3 regions of the Pseudoalteromonas sp. P1-7a genome follow, and region 1 is predicted to be linked to each of the others. Evidence: predicted binding sites of a transcription regulator. Region 1 holds the regulator's gene; each other region holds the start of a gene.

Region 1 (7,235 bases):
CACCAAGAGTGAATAACATCATCAGAGGTCATTAAAAAACGCACCTTTTGATTAATTGGCAGTACTAAAGGTTTATCAACCTCAAGTAAGTAATTGGGGTTTTTATTAGCAAGGTTGGCTATTTCGTCTTGAGGGGTAGACAAAATAGAATAAAACTCCACGTCTTCGCCCATATATTCATAATGCCACTTCCACTGTGACCCAGTGATCTTAATGGTTAAGTCGGCCTTACTGGCATCTTCCATTGCAATCAAGGTTTTAGTGGCAGGGATTGCCATGGCAATTAAAATAACAAACGGAATGGCAGTCCAAAGAATTTCTACTTTGGTACTTTCATGAAATTGGGCAGGAACTGCCCCTTTAGATTTACGGTGATGAATTAGTGCCCAAAACATAATTGCGAACACTATCACCCCAATCACACAACATATTAAAAATATTGTCATGTGTAGCTGATATACATTATTACTTATATCGGTTACGCCCTTGCGCATATTGTATTGGCTATTAGCCAGCACTTGCTGCGGGAACATAATCAATACAAGCCACAAGGCAGAGGTCAGTTTACCCATGTGACGGCTCCTTTGATGCTATTGCGAATGCAAAGCGAAGAGGCATACGGCTTAAACGCCAATTCGTTATTTTTATTATTTAACCAACCTAATTTGTTTTGATTGGTATAGCTGCGCCGACAAAGAATATGTATTTGTGTGTTCTCAAAACCAAAAAGCTATGAGTTATTGTTAGCCCAGCACATTAATGATTAGCTAAAAAACGTACAACAAGCAAGTTTCAGTATAAAAAACAAACAAGTTGTATTTTAAAATAAGCTTTAATTACGCCAGCTTAAACACAAGTTAGTTGCTAAATAGCGAGTAAAACTAGAGGGTGCATCATATAAAAGAGGAGTTAAATGCGAGTGCAAAAAAGTTTACAGGCTAAATAATTTTAGGGCGCTTTGAGGTAGCGGAAGGTCTTTTTTAAAACAAAAATGCACACTTAAAAGTGCGCATTTATAAAAAGTTACTTAAAAATAATTAAAGATTACATCCAGTCGGCATTTCTTATTACGCCAACAGCTAAACCTTCAATATTAAAAGATTCGTTTTCAAGGTCTACCTCTATAGGCGTAAACTCTTCGTTTTCGGCGTGTAATAATACTTTTCGGCCTGCTTTTTCGAGGCGCTTTACGGTTACGTCTTCATCTACCCGCGCAACCACAACTTGGCCATTTTCAGCTGTTTGAGTACGGTGTACAGCAAGTAAGTCGCCGTCCATAATGCCTATATCTTTCATACTCATACCGTTAACACGCAGTAAAAAGTCAGCGGCAGGTTTAAACATAAGTGGGTCTATTTTGCAGTGACTCTCAACATGTTCTTGCGCCAAAATAGGCGAACCCGCTGCAACTCGACCTATTAATGGTAGCCCTAGTTGCTCTGGCTCTTCTTCTTCAACCAATTGAATACCACGGCTTGCGCCTGGCTTCATTTTAATAACACCTTTTTTGGCAAGCGCTTTTAAGTGCTCTTCTGCGGCATTGGCACTTTTAAAACCTAGTGTTTGCGCAATTTCGGCACGTGTAGGAGGCATACCAGTGTCTTTAATAAAAACTTTTATTAGTTCGAGTATTTGAGCTTGGCGTTTAGTTAATGGTCGCATACAACTGGTTTTCCATACAGTACATTTAACTGTGAGTATATACAGTTAAATAAAAATCGCAAATTTAAATTGCGCTTTAAAATAGCTAAACACACCGCACTTGGATATATTTTAGGTAATTACAGACGTTCAGTATTTAAAATGCTATAAATTTGCTTTCAACATAAAGGAGTAATTATGAGTATTTGGCATCAACCCATCACATTAGCGCTTTGCAAACAGTTAGATGAGGGAATAAACGGCCAAGGCACGCTAATGAAAACCATGGGTATAGAAATAACCGAAATAGGCGATGATTACCTAGTAGCTACCATGCCCGCTATTCCTGAGCATCATAACCCTATTGGTATGGTACATGGTGGCGCAAATGTGGTACTTGCCGAAACCGTAGCAAGCTACGCCGCTAACTTTGTAGTGGACTTTACAAAATTTTATTGTGTTGGCCAGGAAATTAGCGCCAGCCATTTAAAGGCCTCTCGAAATGGCACTTTAACCGCTGTTACTCGTGCATTTCATATTGGTAAGCGCAGTTCTGTATGGGAAATAAAAATAACTAATAGCCGCGGCGAACTTTGCTGCGTATCAAAAATGACCGCAGCGGTTGTCGAGCGCAAATAATTAACTATGGCTACTTTTCGATAGGGTAAATTGTTATTTCCATACCCGCGCCAATTGCAGATATACGTAGCAGTGTATCTGCATGTAGAGCTTGGTTAAAACACTTAGGTGACGTGCCCGATTCAAAGCCAATATCAAAGGTTCTGCGCGAACAGCTCAACCATTGTTTGAGCGCATTACGTGAACACGACTCGATTAATTCACATAAGTGGTTAATTGCTTTGTCAGGCGTGGTTATGTCACCCGCGGCTTCAATACGCGCCAATTGACGATATTCGTCTTTGTCATAATGTAAAACCATCGCGTTTTTCTTTAAGTCTGCCACTAGGGCGCTAATATCTTGTTTAGACTCAAGCTCTAGATCTACATTTAAAAATTGAATTTCCGACATTGTCTGCTTTTTACCCTCTTATAGTTTCATCGCAAACTTTAACGCAGTTTTACTTTTATACCAAATCAACTAAGCGGTAAACATGGCTTTATTAATAGAAAAAACCTGTTTAAACGCCATTGGCACCTAATTTGCCTTATTAAACGGGTTAGGCTAGTTAAGCACAAATTTAGCGTTTATGTATGAAAGTTATACACACACTGTGTAATTAAAAGCTGTAGGAGAACAATAATGGTAGATCATGGCCCGCAAATTAAAAATGATGAACAGTACGATGCGCTTCGCGATGAAGGCATGAGCAAACAAAAAGCCGCGCGAATTGCTAATAGTAATACTCATAAAACCGCAGTTAAAGGCGGCAAAGCCTCAAAGTATGAGAAGCGCACTAAAAAACAGTTATACGATAAAGCAAAAGAGGTAGGCATTAGTGGCCGCTCAAAAATGAGCAAACAAGAGCTCATAAATGCCCTGCGTGATCATTAAACGCAGCCTCACTGATTTTTTATCGCTCCTTTTTATTATTTTTATAAAGTTAGAGTAAGCTTATGAATAACTGCGACAAAATGCCGCAGTAAAAGCATGGGCTGCTGTAATACACTAACGCTAAAAATAATAAGAAGCACAAAATGAGAAAGCAACTATTTAAGCGCGCACGAAAACTACATAAGTGGCTAGGCTATTTACTTGCCTTACAAATTTTAGCTTGGCTTTTAGGTGGCTTAGTAATGAGCGCAATACCACTTGAATACGTACATGGTAAGCACCTTGCAAAACGCACACTTACAAACCCATTTACACAAGCAGACTACCCCACATCACTCGATAATATTACGTCACAAGTGGCTAACCCCACTCAAATAATATTTGAGCACTTTTTAACTACCCCGCTTATTACTGTTATTAACAGCACCGAGCAGCAAAGCTTTAATGGCTTAACGGGCCGCCCTTTTAAGCCACCCACTAAAATACAAATCACCGCTAATGCGCAGGCTCATTTGCTCATTGACGCTAAGCCAATTAGCACCACACTTTTAAAACAAGGTACACGAGAGGTCGGATATAAAACAAATGTGTGGCAAGTACAATTTAACGACACCTTTAATACTACGCTGTATTTAAATGCAGTTAACGGCAAAGTTATTACCATTCGCAGCACGCTATGGCGCATCTTCGACTTTTTTTGGATGCTGCATATAATGGATTACGGCGAGCGAGAAGATTTTAACAACCCGTTACTTATCAGCTTTGCAGCCACCAGCGTGCTATTTTGTTTGTGCGGTATCATTTTATTAATGCAGAACGTTAGGCTAAAAAAACTTACACGTGTTGGTCAATCAAAATAGGGTTTCCGTCTGGGTCGGTAATAATAAAACTTTTATCACCCACAGACTCAACGCTTATATTAGCGCTTTGAAAATACTCACTAAGCGCATCAACATCTTTAAAGTTTGTAACGGTTTGTGCATGCTGATCCCAACCTGGGTTGAAGGTCAGCATGTTTTTATCAAACATACCCGAGAACAAGCCAATTAAATGCTCACCATTTTTCATCACTAGCCAATTTTGTTCTATCTCACCTGCAAACTCACTAAAACCCAGTTTTTCGTAAAACGCTTTAGAGGCTCCAATATCTTTAACCGTTAAGCTTATTGAAAAAGCACCTAGCATGGTCATCTCCTCGCTATTTTTTATATCAGTATAGAGTGAACTAAACATTGCAGATTAAAATTTGTTCACGCTTTATCTTATAGCAGCAAAACTTTAAACTAGCGCCTCCTGTAGTTCACGTATGTGATGGATATGCTTAAATTTATTTTAGCCTTTGTGGCTTGTTGTATTTGTTTTTCGGCATCGAGTGAAGAATTTACCCGTTTTTCAACGGCTAAAAGGCACTTAATTAAAACCCTACCTAATAACGCCAAAAGCCTCTACTGCGGCTGCGACATCAAAAAACAAGGTAAAAAACTAGTGCCAGATCCAACGGGTTGTGGTTATGTGCCTCGTAATACATTTACCCGCTCAGGCAAAGTAAACCAGCGCGCTTTACGTATTGAATGGGAGCACATAGTGCCCGCATGGGAATTTGGCCACCAGCTACAATGCTGGCAAAACGGCGGACGTAAAAACTGTCGAAAAGTCAGTGCCAAATTTAGAAAAATGGAAGCCGACATAAACAATTTAGCCCCCGCAATTGGCGAAATTAACGCCGATCGCTCTAACTATCGCTTTGGAATGCTGAGCGAAAGCGCCACTCAATATGGCCGCTGCCAGGTAAAGGTTAACTTTAAACAACGCGTAGTAGAGCCGCCATTTTATGCCCGCAAACGCATTGCCGACACCTACGCTTATATGCAAAAAACATATGGCTTAAAAATATCAGCCAAACAACAAAAGCTATTTGATGCATGGAAAAAACAAGCATTTGCAGATAAAAGCAGCGCAAGCAAGCTTTAACACAAGCGAAATGTTATACACTCATTTACATAATTTAGGGTCTAATACGTTGAATAAATGAGCGGTTGTTGTAGTATTTTAAACAACTTATTTACAAAAAGTAGTTCTGTATGTTTAAAAATAACAAAGCATCACTCGCTATTATTGCTGCACTCTCAAGCCTAACACTTGCTGGCTGTGGCGGTGGTAGCAGCATGAATGAAACGCCCGCTCCAATCATCACACCTCCTGCAAGCACAGCCCCCACATGGACGGCAGGTGTATTTGAGCCATCGGATGAGTTAAAAAACTTTTGCGAAAACCCACGCACAGGTAACGATCCGTTTAATAATAATGAGCCTTACCCAGACCAAGCTGGTTCAGCACTTTACGAAAAGCTTTGGCTTCGCTCGTGGAGCAATGAAACCTACCTTTGGTATGATGAAATAGCCGATAACGACCCTGAAAACTTTGCTACAGTGGCCAGTTATTTTGCCCAACTAAAAACCGAAGAACTAACCGACTCAGGTGATAAAAAAGATAACTTTCATTTTTCAGAACCCTCCGAGGACTACTTTCAAGAAGCACAATCAGGTGTAACCTCAGGCTATGGCATAAACTGGGCATTTATAGGCGACCCAGCTGATAGAATTTTGCGTGTTGCCTACCTAGAAGATGACTCACCAGCAAGCCAAATTGGTTTTCAACGTGGCGATACGGTGCTCGAAGTTGATGGCGTAAGCATTAATACTAGCACACAAGCAGGCGTAGATACCCTAAACGAAGGCTTATTTAGCCCCACTAATGGCGACTCGCACACCATCGTTGTGCGCAGTAACGATGGCGCTGAAAAAACCTTTAACGTAACGGCTGGCAACATAGAACAAACGCCTGTACAAAACGTAAAAACCATTACCACCGAAAATGGCACTAGCGTAGGATACATGCAGTTTAATAGTCATATAAGTATTGCTCAAGAAGGCTTAATTGCGGCGGTTAATAAATTTAAAACCGATAACGTAGAAGAACTTGTTATTGATTTTAGATACAACGGGGGCGGTTTATTAGCGCTTTCTTCGCAGCTTGCCTACATGGTAGCCGGCAGTGCTAATATCCAAAACCGTATTTATTACCAAACTCAGCGAAACGACAAGCAACCTGTAGAGTCGCCTTTTCCGTTTATAGATGAAGAAATTGATTACTCAACCTTTTTTAGCACCGGTGATAACCTACCCGACTTAAACTTATCTAAAGTGTATGTGCTTAGCACATCAGGCACCTGTTCAGCATCAGAAGCCTTTATTAATGGTCTAAAAGGCATTGACGCCGAGGTAATACTCATTGGCGACACGACCTGCGGTAAACCATATGGTTTTACTCCAACACATAACTGTGGCACCACGTATTACACCATTCAATTTAGCGGTATCAACAGTAAAGGGTTTGGTGAATATGCAGCAGGGTTTACGCCTACGCCAACACCGCAGTTTGATGCGGATGTGAAAGGTTGTGTAGTGAGTGATGACTTCGACAATCAATTAGGCGATCCAAACGAAGGGATACTCTCTACTGCGCTTTACCATATAGATAATAACGGGACGTGCCCTGTTAGCACCGCCTCTGCGAGTATCAAAACGCAAATTCAAAGCGCGGCTGGCGATAGCAAGCAACTATTACCTCTAAACGCACCTAACGACTTTAACCGTGGCAATATGGATTTCACATGGCCTACGTTAAATAAGGATAAGTAATGGCTAAACTACTGGCAATATTAACCTTATTATTTATTGGAGGCTGTAACAGTATGAATACTGCCACTGCCAAGCCTGCACTACTTACCGAGGTAAACCCAGGCGTTATAGCCACGCTACAGCAAGCGATTATAAAAGCGAAAGGTGGCACACTAGTTACACTTGCCGACACCGTTTTTACTAAACGCAGCGAGCTGTTACTAAGCCATGGAAATAGTAAAGACTCAAATGGTATGCCCATAATGGGCGCGCATAATATCAAGTCAGAAAAGTTAGTTTTACAAATAATTGCCGAGCAGTGCGTGCTTTATTACCCTAAAAAAGATATGGCTATTGAGCTTAAAAACGTAAGTTGTAAAGCACAATAAAATACTATTAAA
Region 2 (7,235 bases), on a different contig from region 1:
CGGATTTGAACCGACGACCTTCGGGTTATGAGCCCGACGAGCTACCAGGCTGCTCCATCCCGCGCCTGTAATTTCTTTGAAATAGTTTCGTGTTAATAACGAGCCTGTTTCGAAGAGAGCGCTATAATATAGGAATAAACTTATATTGCAAGGCTTTCACTCGTTAATTGCGTTCAACCGAACAAAAAGCAATCAAACCACTCTTTAAATCGCTATCTTTGATGCGGGCTTATCATTTTTTGAAACTCCCAATCTGGGTGTCCCATCACAATAAAATCTGGATTTTCGGTGCTCTCACGCTGGTTATATGTAAGCGGGTTAAACTCTGCATCGGTAATACACCCGCCCGCCTCTTCTACAATCACTTGTGACGCGCCGGTATCCCACTCGCCAGTAGGGCCAATTCGTAAAAAGCAGTCAGCTTTACCCTCGGCAACAATACATGCTTTTAGCGAGCACGAGCCTACAGCAATAGTGGCAAATTGCGTATTTAAATACTGACTGACCGCTTCAATTTTTTGTCTACGGCTTACTGCTAGCGTTAGGTTATCGGGTGTTGCTACCGACATTTTTGTATCGCTACCATTTTCTCGTTTAAATGCCCCCTGATTAGCAGTAGCAAAGTAAGTAATGCCTTTTGCTGGCCAATGGATCACACCTAAAACGGGGTGGTTATTTTCAATAAGCGCAATATTAACGGCAAAGTCACCACTTTCTAAAATAAACTCGCCCGTGCCGTCCATCGGATCTAATAACCAATAGCGTTGCCAGTCTTGTCTTTGGGCAAGTGCCGGAATAGGCGTCTCTTCTGACATAATAGGAATCTCGGGCGCAAGGTCTTTTAAACCTGCAACGAGCACATCGTTAGACGCTAAGTCTGCTTTTGTGACGGGCGTAGCGTCTGACTTTTCTTGTTGGCCAATATCATCTTTTTTATAAATAGCCATAATGGCATCGCCTGCTCGTTGTGCAAGCTCTATACAAGGCTCTAGTAGTTTATTCATTTGCAGCTCCAGACGCTAAATACTTATTTAATAATAACAAAGCGGCAACACTGCGAGCTTCGGTAAAATCGTCTTGCTCTAATAATGACTGCCAATCTGTTAATGGCCACTTAACAACCACTAGCGGTTCAGGCTCATCCCCTTCTAACGTTTGCGGGTATAGCTGCTTAGCAAATAAAATATGCATAGTTGCGTTAAAGTAACTTGGCGCCATTGATACTACTTTTAATGGCTCAAAAAATTCAGCGCCAAAACCCACTTCTTCTTTAAGCTCTCTGTTTGCAGCTTGTTGGGGCGTTTCGCCTGGGTCTATTAAGCCTTTAGGAAAACCTAATTGGTAGTCGTTCGTGCCTGCACAATATTCACGTACCAGTAGCATTTCGTTGTCCGCAGTTATTGGCACAATCATTACAGCCCCACGGCCACCGCCGCGTATTCGCTCATACTGGCGCTCTTCGTCATTAGAAAACTTAAGCTCTAATGATTCAACAGTAAATAAACGGCTTTTAGCAACTACATTATTACTAATAATTTGCGGTGGAGTTGGGTGCTTTTTCTGTGTCATTGGCGTTATTTTGCTATCATGGCAGTTGTGCTTAATCATAAACTTTTCACAAGGAAAAGCCCATGCTAAATTGGTCAAAAATCGATACCGTTTTACTTGATATGGACGGAACATTACTCGATTTGCATTTCGATAGTCACTTTTGGCTTAACGTTGTTCCAGAACAACTTGCACGCACTCGCAATATCACCCTTGATGAAGCAAAAGCCGATATGCACAAACGCTACCAAGCGGTAAGTGGCCAAATACAGTGGTATTGTTTAGATTATTGGGAAGAACAGTTAAAGTTGCCGATAATGGAACTAAAACGTCAAACCCAACACCTAATAAAAGTACGCGAAGATGTGCCTCACTTTTTAACTGAGTTAAAAAAAGCAGGTAAAGAGCTGATTTTGTTAACTAACGCCCACCCTGAAAACGTCATGCTCAAATTTGAACACACCGCGATAGATAATTATTTAGATGGCGTGGTGTCGACTCACCAATACGGCGTGAGTAAAGAGCAGCAAAGTTTGTGGCATCAAGTACAAAAAGACTTAGGGTTTAATAAGCAGCGCACTTTGTTTGTTGATGACAGTGTGCCTGTTTTAAATGCAGCCCGAGAATACGGCATAGAACATTTACTTGCGGTTGCTAACCCTGATAGTAAGCAACCACATAATGTAATAGCCGATTACTTAAACGTAACCGACTACCGCACTATTATATAATTAGCTTTTTGGGTAACGAGCTTCCAAACCTTGGTATACTAACTTTGCAAAGTCGGCATGTTCGGTATCAAGGCTTTTTACGACTTCAACCAAATGCTCGTTATCTTCTTGACCGTTCCACACTTTAATGTAGCTGCCATCTTTGTAGCCATGATCTTGGCGGAAAAAGTTTAACGTATTTTTCCCTACGTAACCCCGGTATAAATCGTCAATATCCATCCCTATTTGCGCCATACACCCTGCAAATGCAGCAGCGTTAAAGGTTTTGTTAGCCACTGCTGAAGCGGCTAATACTTCAAGCGTTTGTTTAAAATCTTCTGCGGCTTGAGGCGCGCTAAGTTCTTTCTCCAACTGTTTAGCTAATTCTTCGTAGGGTGTTGTTCCATCGATTCTTAATGACAAACCAAAATGAAATATATCAACCAATTCTAAAATGACTTGCTCAGTATCTGGGGTTTGCTTTTTCCACCACTTCCAACCGTAGTGGTCTAGCATTTCTGCACACTCTACCCAAATGGCTCTATACCACTCAAAACCTTGGCTAAACCATTGCTCATGAACCTTAGTATTCATGGCATTTTGCATTTCTAGCATAACGACTAGCTTATTTAAATTGGCAGACATATTCATTCCTGACGTTTTTGATTGGTGTAATAGTACAGATAAAAAAAGCGCAATGCATCAGCACTATTTTAATAATTCTGGTTTTACTTTGAGCCGCTAAAGTCAGCCCAAGATTCAATTAAATCTATAAAATCTTCAAAGCCACAACCACTCACTAGGCCATTTTCTTCAAGCATTAAGTCATCATCTTGATAGGCAACTAAGTCTTCACTGCCTTGGTGTAGGGCATGGGCTTCAAATAAGGCTTCGTCTTTAGAGAGTATTAAGTCTATTTCTTGGCCTTTTAACGTTATTGGCTCGTAGCTTGTTTTAACTGAGTTGATAAGTGCTTGTACCATCGCCACTTTTTCTTTGCCAATTTCTTCATTTAACCAGCGGCCAATTAGGGCATGCTCGCTGCTTATTTTAATGCGCAGCCCGCTAATAGGGTCACGTATAAATTGATATTCCATAATTTTTACTTATAAAACGCTAATGCACTAATTATACCCATAAATAGCCCTGAACACCGCCCCTAAAACGCAAAATAGCGCCAATGGGCGCTATTTAAATAGGTGGCATAAAAGCTAACTTCGCGATCTAAAACGTGCAGCATCTATAATCGACCATAAATAAATAATAGGCACAAGTACAAAGCCTACCAATACATAAATAAGTGCGTAACTAATTATAATAGCTAGCGCAAAGAAGATAGCAGCTAAAATACGCCCTTGTACCAGTTGCCCTAAACCAGGAAAAAATATATTACACAACGCCGCAATTACATTACCGCCAGAACCTTGATCAGCCATACTTACCTCTGTAGTTAATTAATTTTAAATTTTAGTTATTTACTTACTATCACACTTTATGCCAATTTTTTAAAGCTTAAAAATCAATTAGTTAAACTAGCACAAAATAACTGATTTAGTGTTTTTTACTAAATATAGGTCAATTTGATTATTTTTATTCTTAATTACAGTTACTTAACAGCATAAATAAACAGCTAAGCAATTAGTTTTACAAGTATTTTTAGAATAGCTGTTCATAAAAACAGTATTTTATTTAGCCTAACAAAAACACCTGTTATACTCCCTCTCATTATTGATTGAAAAGGCGTAACGATGGACGTTTCTGAATTACTCGATGGCTTAAATGACAAACAACGCGATGCCGTTGCAGCCCCACTACAAAACATGCTGGTATTAGCAGGTGCTGGTTCGGGTAAAACACGTGTTTTAGTTCATCGTATCGCGTGGTTAATGCAGGTTGAGCAAGCTTCTGCTTATAGTATTTTTGCGGTTACCTTTACTAATAAAGCCGCTAAAGAAATGCGCACCCGTGTTGAAGAAACCCTAAAAGCCCCCGTGGGAGGCATGTGGATTGGTACATTCCATGGTTTATCACACCGTATTTTGCGCGCTCATCATCGTGAAGCAAACCTACCAGAAGCCTTTCAAATTTTAGACTCTGACGATCAACTAAGAATGATCAAGCGCTTATTAAAGTCAATGAATATTGATGATAAAAAATGGCCAGCTAAACAATTTGGCTGGTACATCAGCGCTAAGAAAGATGAAGCCCTGCGTCCTAAAGATATTCAAGCCTACGATATAAACGAGCAAATGATGCTGCGTGTATATGCAGCCTATCAAGAAGCATGTGACCGCGCTGGTTTAGTCGATTTTGCAGAAATACTGCTACGTAGCTACGAGGTTCTTAAAAATAACCCTACGCTACTTCGCCATTACCAGCAGCGCTTTGCCCACATGCTGGTAGACGAATTCCAAGATACCAATACCATTCAATACGCATGGTTAAAGCTACTTGCAGGCGATACGCAAAGCATTATGATTGTAGGCGACGATGACCAAAGTATTTACGGTTGGCGCGGCGCTAAAATAGAAAATATAAAGCGTTTTTTAACAGACTTTAATGCTGAAACTATTCGCCTTGAGCAAAACTATCGCTCAACCGCAACCATTCTAAAAGCATCTAATGCGCTTATAAAAAATAATGCAGAGCGCATGGGTAAAAGCTTGTGGACCGATGGCAACGAAGGCGAGCCGATATCAATTTATGCAGCCTTTAACGAGCTAGACGAAGCCCGCTTTGTAAGTAGTAAGCTACGCAGCTGGTTAAATGCCGGTAATGCGCTGCAAGACGCCGCCATTTTATACCGCAGTAACGCGCAATCTCGTGTACTCGAGGAAGCCATGCTTCAAGAAGGCTTAAAATACCGTATTTACGGCGGTATGCGTTTCTTCGAACGTCAAGAAATTAAAGATGCGCTATCGTACTTACGATTGGTAGGAAACCGCCAAGACGACGCCGCATTTGAGCGTGTAATTAACACCCCTGCGCGCGGTATTGGCGATAAAACTCTTAGCCATATACGCGACTGTGCGCGTGCTGAGTCGCTGCCTCTTTGGTACGCGGCTAAAGCAATTGTTGAACAACAGCATTTATCGGGTCGTGCGGCAAGCGCTGTTACAAAGTTTGTAGAGTTGGTCGAACACATAGAAGATAAAATTAGCGACCTTACACTACAAGAGCAAGCCAAATACACGATTCAAACGTCTGGTTTAATGGCTATGTATCAAGCTGAAAAAGGCGAAAAAGGCCGCGCTCGCGTAGAAAACTTAGAAGAGCTTATCAGTGCATGCGATCAGTACGAGCTCCCTGAAGAAGAAGAGTTTAGCTCACCATTACAGGGCTTTTTAGCCTACACCTCGCTTGAATCTGGTGAAGGCCAAGCGGATGAGCACGAAGACGCTGTACAAATGATGACTCTTCACTCTGCTAAAGGATTAGAGTTTCCACTTGTGTTTATGGTGGGCGTTGAAGAAGGTATGTTCCCATCGCAGCAAAGTAATGAAGAATCAGGGCGCTTAGAAGAAGAACGCCGCCTCTGTTACGTGGGTATGACCCGTGCAATGGACAAGCTTTACATAAGCCATGCCGAAAGCCGCCGTTTATACGGCCAAGAGAAATACCACAGCCCATCGCGATTTTTACGCGAAATACCCGAAGACTGCGTAGAAGAAATTCGTATTAAAACGCAGGTATCGCGACCACCTGCTGCTGGGCGCTTTAGCGCGTCAGTAAGCCATGCAGCTTTTGAAGAAAGTGGGTTTAACTTAGGTCAACGTGTACTGCACGCTAAATTTGGTATTGGCACTGTGCTAAATTACGAAGGCAGTGGCGCACAATCGCGTGTACAAGTTAACTTTGACGACCTTGGCAGCAAATGGCTAGTGACCGCATATGCACGACTTCAAGCTGTATAAGCACTATGTTGAACAATTAACACAGCAACTAACTGACGCAAAACATCGTCAGTTAGTACTTATCACAGGCCAAGCCGCTTGGTGCTACGAGCTACTAAGCACATTAACAGACTCAGATAATGTAAAACTGCTGTCAAACAGCGGCATTGCTAATTCAAGTTGGCCTGAGCATACCCATGAACTACTTGGACAAGAGTTTATTCATGCCGTTTATGATGGCTTTAGTGGCATTTACCCCGATAAATTTGCTGCCCTTGCCGGTACCATAAAAGCAGGCGGTTTGTTATTTTTATTACTGCCTGACTTACAAAGTTTAGCCTCTTGGCAAGACCCTGCACTTAAAAGCGTGCAATCTCATGGAAGTAGTAATCGGCAAAGCTATTTTAATTTACGTTTTTCTCGCCTTTTACAAACGCTACCCGTCATACACTTTGATGAACACACTGACTTTAAACAGCCGCCGATCAAAAGCAATGTAACGAATAAAATTGAGTATCAGGCGCAGCAACAATGCGTTGAACAAATAATTAAGGTGGCCACAGGCCGCGCGAACAGGCCTTTAATTATTAATGCCGACAGAGGGCGAGGAAAATCAGCCGCGCTTGGTCTTGCAGCCGCAGCATTACATGATAAAAAAATCATTGTATGCGCAACACAATTCAGAGCCACCCATAGCTGTTTTAAGCATTTAGCTAAAACCTTACAGGTTGAATACAAGGCTCAGCAAAAACATTTAGCTAATTTACAATACATGGCCCCAGATGCACTGCTTAATCAGTTGCCGCAATGTGAACTATTACTGGTCGATGAAGCCGCCGCAATCCCTGTACCACTACTATTCGCCATGTTAAAGCACTACCCGCGTATAGTCTTTGCAAGCACCTTGGTAGGTTACGAGGGTAATGGCCGAGGCTATACCATTCGTTTTACGCAACATATTAAAGCAAATTACAAAGCGGCAAAAGTTGTAAACTTAGAAGACCCTATACGTTTTGCCAATAGCGACCCTCTTGAGCAACATGTACGCACACTCTTTGCTTTAGATGCACAATATAAAGAATAC
Region 3 (7,235 bases), on a different contig from region 1:
AGTACGCCAAAGCGCGGCTTTAAACGGGCAATGGTACGGCGTAACCATGTATTAGCACGGTATTGGCTACCCGCTTTTTTTTGGTTGTAGCGGTCTATGTATTTACGGGCCATACGACTTTGTAAAGGGACTGGCACATTTTGCAGGCCACGCGCTAAAAAGTTGCGGTCGTCAATATCGCTAATAGATGAAATTAAACCCTTAGCTATACTAGATAGTCTAAGGGCTTGTAGGTCTATCGCTTGCGGATTAGCCACCGTTTAAAGCTCTACTTCCATTGGTTCGCCGCCAGTTTGTACTGCATTTAATGCAATGCTCATTAGGCTGTATGCTCGTTCAAAATTAACGTCGTCGTCAGCAATCATTTTTACGATTGGCAGTAAATCGGTGAGCGTGTCTTCGCATTGTATTAGCATGTGTACGGTGCTGCGTTTGTTTAAAAGGCGGATTGTAAAATTGGCTTGCTCAATAGCGTGTTCAACAATATTGAGTATTAACTGTTTTTTAGACGGATCTTGGTCTTTGATAGAGTTCATTTTAGTAGTCCTTTGGGTTTAAAACGGGATGTCGTTTAATTCGTTGGGTAGGTGTATTTGATGAAAAACTTCTACATTTTTTACGTTGTGATGATCTTGAATCATGTATTCCTTATATGAATAGCTAAACCAAGCATCTGCACGCTCAGCCTCTTCTATTGTTTGCGAGTTAATGCAATCAAACCGCGCTGATATTTCAGGCGCATATTTTTCAAGCACTTCTTCTGCCAACTGACGCGTAACAGAAAGCATATTTCTAATGCTCGGTGATTTTTCACAATCAATTAAATGCCTAAGAGCTGCCTTTGCTTTTGGGTGTAGTTTCATTTTCAGCAGTTCCCAGCGTTAAATTACGAAAAGCTCAGGAGCTAGCTCGTATCCTTTGCAAAATACAAAGTGGGCGTATTCGGTTGAATCTGTTTTACTTGGCTTTTGTGGGTCAAAGCCTGGGCGTTTGCTATGCACATAAACCGCAGCTAATGGCAGCTTTTGCCACATAGGTTTGCGCTTTTGGCTACCTAACCAATTAAGGCGTTGCAGCATGATCACTAAACCGCCATTAGGAACCATTTCAAGCGCATGTTCTGTAAATTCTTGCGCTACGTTAAAAGGTGGGTTAGTGATAATAATTTGATAAGCAGGCGTATAAGTCGGGTCAATACTTAAAAAGTCACGGCCTTTAAATTTTGCGCGTGAATCTTGGCGAATATCCCAGCTATCAACTGTAAAACCGTGCTTTTCTAATACGGTTGGGTAACTCATCGGGTATTGTTCACAGCCGCCTGCGCTTGGGTCTAACATTAACGGGTATGCTTGTTCGTCAAAATTAAAGCGGCAGTTTTCGCTAAACGCTGCTAAAAAATCTTCAATTAACCAATGCGGTGTTACGTAGTAGTCATCTGCATTGCGCTGGGTTCCGCGATTAGTTGAGCTCATGATCAATCCTTAGTGCGAACTAACAGTTAGGTGGGAATAGCTGGTTTTTGCAGACTCAGCAGGCGCATTTTGCAAAAACTTAGCCGGTGCCATGGCGTTGGCATCAACAAATGCTTTAACCAGTTCTTGTAACTGCAAAATAGCTTTGTGAATTTTAAGACGGGTATCGGCGTTAAAATTGGCAAAGCCTTTTTCAAGGTCATGACGTTTTAGGCCTGCAGCAAAACACACTATTGTTCGCTCTTGCTCGCTTAACACTTTGGTGTATACGTACTCTGGTGTGTGGCGTTCGCTACCCATTAGCGCTTTTATTTCAGCTAAGCCTTTTGGTATGTGGCGCCCTTCTACAGCTTTTAATGGCGCTGGTTTTACGTTATTGATGTGTTTAACTAATGCATTTGCCATGGTTATACTCCTTGTGCTTGTTGCTGCGGTTTAGATAAAGCTTGCGCTTTTAACCAGTACACGGCTTTTTGTATGGTTTGGTTTTCGTTGCCGTGGCAGTAAATAGGTAATGGCAACTCGCCAACAAAGGCTTGTAAGCACGGTTCAAATTCAACTGATTTACAATTAACGGCTTCTTTAGTGCTTATTTGGCACTTAAGTAAATACTCAGCCTTAGTAGCTAAGTTAGGTAATGCGTTATACGTGTTTTGGTCAAATACTTGATATGTGCTCATTGTTTGCTCCTAGTTATTAACGCTTTGCCATTCTTTTTGGGCTGCGTCGTAACGGGCCTGTAAATACGCACCTAGGTCGTTTACGTTTACCATTGTGGGTGCACGTTCTGAGTCGCGAATTTTAAATGTGGGTATAGGTAACTGTGCTGCCTTTGCTTTTTGTTCGGCTGTTTTAAACTTAAGGCCTAAATATTCCTCACAAATGTCTTTAAGCGGCACCGCTGGGGTGTTGTATATCGCTAAAAGTGCAAAGGTCATGTTCATGCGGCTGCGCCTTCACCTAATTTTTGTGCTTTAATTTGCTCGCCATATTCAGCAAAAAAATGATTACTGTTCATTGAGCGCCATAAGTTTATGTCTGACTCAAGCCAAACAGCACTGCGGTGCGACACACGATGTGACTTAGGGAACATGCCTTTATTCATTAGGTGGTACATATGCGAGAGTGAAATACCGCACATTTCTAGCACTTGCTTACGCTTTAAGAACTTTTCATCTGGGCCAACTACTTCACCCTGTAAGTTTTTTCTGTATTTTTCAGCATCCATAATTAGCCTCTATCTTTATTTGTTTGGTTCCTAAACTGACTATAATTGTGCTAATCTTCGTTGTTAGGGTATTTAATTAAACCCAAACACTAAAGAAGAACACTAAAAGAATCATTTGGTACACTATTGTATCCGAGCTAAATACTAGGATCTTATAAGAACTATGTCAAACACTATTGGGCTTAAAATTAAAACTATTCGTGAATCACTTCACCTGAGCCAAGCTAAATTCTGTGAATTACTTGATATAGGGCTTAGCGGATACAAAAAATATGAGGCTGGAATTTCTGAGCCTGGTGCTGGTAATTTAGAAAAAATTGCTAAGCATCCAAAAACAAAAATGTATTTTATGTGGTTATTTACTGGTGAAACTAACCCTGCTGCTGGGCAAATTGCGCCAGGTGACTCTATGAGTGACCTGGGTTTATTAAATGAAGAAGAGTTTGAAAAGCAATTTATTGATACTTCAATTAAATCGCTAATGATGTTCTTTCATCTTGATTGGTTTAGGGTAAACCCAGATAAAAAGATTGATATTAACGACTGCGGTAAATTGTTGCTAAAAGACTTAAAGCCTGTGATTGACGCCCGCGCAAGCAAACCCGCCAATAGCCAAAAAACAGCATAAGAAGATTTACATGGACGAAAAATTCGATTGGAAAGTTTATGCCCCCTATTTTTTAGGGGTTTCTTTTGCGCTTTTACTTTTATTTGTGTGGTACCTAAGTGCTCTTGCTGTTGAAGAATCTATAGTACCAGTATCTATTAGACTACTTTTTACTGGCCTATTTGGTCTTTTCACTGCTTTAGTTGCTGCTGCCCTTGGTTACTTATTTAACAGCCGTCTCAATGATAAAAAAGCAGAGCAAGACCGACAGCTAGATGCAGAAAAAAAAGAAAAAAAACTGATAATAGCTTTACAGTCAAATATCTTTCTATTAAGCGCCAAGTTGCATCAATTAAGAACTTTTTATAATGATAAAATGGGCAGATTTGAAAGCCAACCCGAAGACCAAAGAGCCCATTTGCTACCATCATTTTTGCCTAATGTAGAAATTGAGCCATTTAATTTAATAAGTTTAATACCTCTTCAAAGAGAATTAGGCGGGGATTTATTAAATTTATCTATCTTTGATGAACGATACTTACTTTCACTGCAGCATTTGAATGATAGGTCTAAGTTACATTATGAAGAAATACAGCCAATATATGAACAATGGTCTAACAAAAATAAATCCGCAAAACTACACGATTTTTACTCTATTTACTTCCCAAAAGCCCATAAAAAATTACATATGGAACTAATTAACGCAACAAATAATTGCTATGAAATCCTCCAAATAACTATTGATAGTTTTGAGAGGATGCAAAGTAAGTTATTAATTCTTGCACATGAGACTTATCCAAAAGAAGATTTTTTTGATTTAACACAATTTAATAAAAACCCCTGAACCATCGATTTATGGTAACAGATTATAGACAAGCCCGTATTTAGCGGGCTTTTTAGTGGTTATATTTTACAGGTAATTAAGAGCCGATACTCAAAACGGCAGCAATGGCCAACAAAATAATACCAAATACGACTGCGGACTTTTGAGTTATGTCTTTATATATTTTGCCTTTTGATTCAGCCTTTTCTCTGTTTGTGTTATTTATTTTTGTTAAGCACTGGCGGGAAGAAAAGCCCAGCGGCAAACATACAAATTACGCCTGATATACGATCGCCTAAATCAAAATACATTATTACCGATATAAGTGATAATCCCCCTAGTACCCACGCTCCAACCTTGATCATATTTATTCCTTTTATTTTCCATGATATGTATAGGTATATACATTAATTTATCGTTCATGTTTTAACAAGGCGCGACTTTTTAATGGGCATTAAAAAACCCGCTCTAGCGGGTTATTTAACAAGTTTGAATACTGGCCGTTCTTGTGGGGATGGTAAGTCGGTAGGCTTTTTAAGTGCTTGGTTTCTAAAAATAGTGGCGCGTTTGTGTACCACATTCATTGATTCTATTTTATCCCAGTTATCTGGGCGCTCTATTGTGGCGCCTAAATCCATAACTATTGAATACGCTACACCGTAATCGTCCTGGTGGGCTGCTGTTCCCTCTGGCATGTAGTGTTTAATTTTATGTTTAAGCGCGGTTTCTATGCCTGTTGTGTTTTGGCCGCGTACTATAGCAACGCCAGTTATACATAACGCCATGGTTAAACAGATAAACATTACTATAAGTAACGGCATTTAAATTCCCTCTTTGGTAAGTAGGCCAGTAAATTTTTTAGCTGGGTATATAGCAACAACGCCTAACGATAATAAGTTGAGCGCCATAACGCTAAAGCTGTAAGCGGGTGACAGTATGCTGCTATCTAGCAGGCCACGCATGATAAATTGTATTAGCTGCACAACCGATTGAGCTAATGCAAGGTATAAACAAAGCCGCGCAGTTGTTGAGAACGTGCAACCTCTAATGTTATGCATAAAGAATAACGCCATAACAAATGCCATTGAGCAACTAAACATGGTGAAGTAAAAAAACTGCCTAAGTGCTAGCTTGCTCATTTCTATTGTAATTATGTATTGAGCTAAGTTTGAACTTACAAAGTGAAATACCATTACTGTAAGTGCAGCAATAAAGCATGAATGCATTGTGTGATCATCAATTGATTTTAAATTACTTTTACCACCAAAAAATAACGCTAAGCGGTGCTTGTTAAGCGTTACTAGTAAATAAAGAATAATAAGTACTTCTAGCGCTCTTATTGTCCAGTCTGTAGCAGTTATAAAATCAATCATGTGTTTTCCTTGGTGGTGTAATTAACCAGCAATAATGCTGGTTAATAATTTTTTCTGGCTTAGTTTAATTTTGGTGGCTCTACCCCACCGCCACCGCCGCCATTGTCTTGAGTATCTTCACCACCACTTACCTGCGCTGATAAAAGTACTGATTTTCCGTTTACGTGTTGCTTGTTCATAACTTAATCCTTTTTTGTTAAAAGAGCTCTGTTTGGGAGTCAATTTCATTGTAATGATAAATTTTATAATAGCAACTCAACATACTGTATATAAAAACAGTTGAAACTTCCGAACAACCTGATTTTTAACAATTTAATACTCGACATTTTCACCTTTTTTCAATACCAAAAACACCTGTTTTTTACTCATTTTTTTAACTTGTATGTTACTTATTTTAGAGGTAGCAATACGTTACAACTTTTGTTAAATACACATAGTTTTGTCTTTCTTCATCCGAACACTTTTTTAAACTGGCTAAAATAGGGCTAAAATAGGGCTAAAATTAATTTAAATTATTTTTTATTAAGGGGTTTATTTGGTGATTATTTCTAATGTAGATGTGGGGCCTGGCATAAAGGAGTTAGAAAAAAGTTTAGATAGTAGCTTTTTAAGTGATTCAACTTTTGTTGGCCGTGCCAGTGGCAGGAGCATGGAAGGTGTAGGAATATTTGATGGCGACATTCTTATAATAGAACGCGCAGCCACAATAAAACACGGTGATGTAATTGTTGCAGTTTTGAACGGGCTTTTTGTTTGCAAAATAGCTGATTTGAAAAACAACCAGTTACTATCCGCGAACCCTGATCACCCGCCAATTAAAGTAACAGAGCATGATGAATATAACGTTGAAGGTGTTGTTGGCCAGTCGATAAGAATGCATAGAACGAGTAATTTATTGGGGTAGGTTTATTAAATATAAAAACCCGCTAAGTACGGGCTTCTTTATATTAAAGGCCTTTTTTAATTTCGCCTTTTACATAGTATTTAAATGCTGTTCTCTGCATATTTTCCCACGTATCAAACTCTGTATTTTTACCTATGTAACTATCCCATTCATCATCAGGTATTGCTTTAAAGTCTTCTGCTGTTTCAACAGTGAAAGAGCTACTATTCAATAGTTCCTCAAAATTTTTATATTTAGAATGGTTAGATATGAAAGTGTCATTCATTAACTCATCTAGTGCTATAGATTTTTTATTACCTAACTCTTCTAAATTTTTAGATAGTTTTTTCAATCCACTGAAATCTTTTTTTATCGTCATTATTAATAGTCCCTTTAAATTTAAGTAAAAACATAGTTTAGTTCGGAAAGTAGTTTGAGCAAATTTTACTTATAAAAAAGCCCGCTAGTTAGCGGGCTATTTTATTTAATTTTACTTTTTATATAATTCGCCAAGGCCATAAATAATTCACTTGCGGGTCCGGCAAGCGCTACATTTGGGTTATCTTCATTTTGTTGGCGGTTATGAAATGAGAACTTAACAATTGTCAGTAATAAAGTTAAGCCAGTGCCAAGTATAAATGCAACTAAGGTTATGATTGATCCTGAGTAAAGCATTTTATTACCCATACTTTCTACTACCTGTTTATCGCTAGTTTTAATTTTCTCGTCTGATTTTAAAGCTGGTTTATGATTTTTGGTTACCTTGGTTAATTCCACTTTTTCCAAAGGCTTATTACTTACCTCTACCATAGTAGTTCGATGCTCTAAAATACTATCTAATGATTTTTT

Evidence for each region. Region 1 encodes LexA, which represses DNA repair genes until DNA is damaged. Its sites were predicted from a motif close to TACTGTATNNNNATACAGTA; they were not measured.
Region 2: a site for LexA is predicted at 3,922-3,941, ahead of uvrD (DNA helicase II). Genes of this name have one in related genera too.
Region 3: a site for LexA is predicted at 5,765-5,784, ahead of AN389_RS13420 (LexA family transcriptional regulator). Genes of this name have one in related genera too.

What each region holds. Positions count from the first base shown of each region.
Region 1 is NZ_LKDU01000012.1:70,663-77,897, forward strand. It holds gene coxB (cytochrome c oxidase subunit II) at 1-572, opposite strand, end outside; gene lexA (transcriptional repressor LexA) at 1,045-1,662, opposite strand; gene AN389_RS09800 (PaaI family thioesterase) at 1,840-2,280, shown strand; gene AN389_RS09805 (hypothetical protein) at 2,291-2,671, opposite strand; gene AN389_RS09810 (Rho termination factor N-terminal domain-containing protein) at 2,903-3,154, shown strand; gene AN389_RS09815 (hypothetical protein) at 3,298-4,014, shown strand; gene AN389_RS09820 (VOC family protein) at 3,989-4,339, opposite strand; gene AN389_RS09825 (endonuclease) at 4,466-5,125, shown strand; gene AN389_RS09830 (S41 family peptidase) at 5,236-6,855, shown strand; gene AN389_RS09835 (hypothetical protein) at 6,855-7,223, shown strand.
Region 2 is NZ_LKDU01000056.1:20-7,254, forward strand. It holds tRNA gene AN389_RS19070 (tRNA-Met) at 1-64, opposite strand, end outside; gene cysQ (3'(2'),5'-bisphosphate nucleotidase CysQ) at 213-1,004, opposite strand; gene nudE (ADP compounds hydrolase NudE) at 997-1,569, opposite strand; gene yrfG (GMP/IMP nucleotidase) at 1,632-2,279, shown strand; gene AN389_RS19090 (dUTP diphosphatase) at 2,280-2,903, opposite strand; gene AN389_RS19095 (YacL family protein) at 2,987-3,355, opposite strand; gene AN389_RS19100 (hypothetical protein) at 3,470-3,694, opposite strand; gene uvrD (DNA helicase II) at 4,007-6,172, shown strand; gene AN389_RS19110 (GNAT family N-acetyltransferase) at 6,150-7,235, shown strand, end outside.
Region 3 is NZ_LKDU01000021.1:69,938-77,172, forward strand. It holds gene AN389_RS13360 (replication endonuclease) at 1-257, opposite strand, end outside; gene AN389_RS13365 (hypothetical protein) at 261-536, opposite strand; gene AN389_RS13370 (hypothetical protein) at 555-863, opposite strand; gene AN389_RS13375 (hypothetical protein) at 882-1,472, opposite strand; gene AN389_RS13380 (hypothetical protein) at 1,482-1,877, opposite strand; gene AN389_RS13385 (hypothetical protein) at 1,880-2,152, opposite strand; gene AN389_RS13390 (pyocin activator PrtN family protein) at 2,162-2,416, opposite strand; gene AN389_RS13395 (AlpA family transcriptional regulator) at 2,413-2,700, opposite strand; gene AN389_RS13400 (helix-turn-helix domain-containing protein) at 2,864-3,328, shown strand; gene AN389_RS13405 (hypothetical protein) at 3,339-4,151, shown strand; gene AN389_RS20395 (hypothetical protein) at 4,349-4,495, opposite strand; gene AN389_RS13410 (hypothetical protein) at 4,607-4,951, opposite strand; gene AN389_RS13415 (hypothetical protein) at 4,952-5,503, opposite strand; gene AN389_RS13420 (LexA family transcriptional regulator) at 6,042-6,407, shown strand; gene AN389_RS13425 (hypothetical protein) at 6,451-6,765, opposite strand; gene AN389_RS20595 (hypothetical protein) at 6,867-7,235, opposite strand, start outside.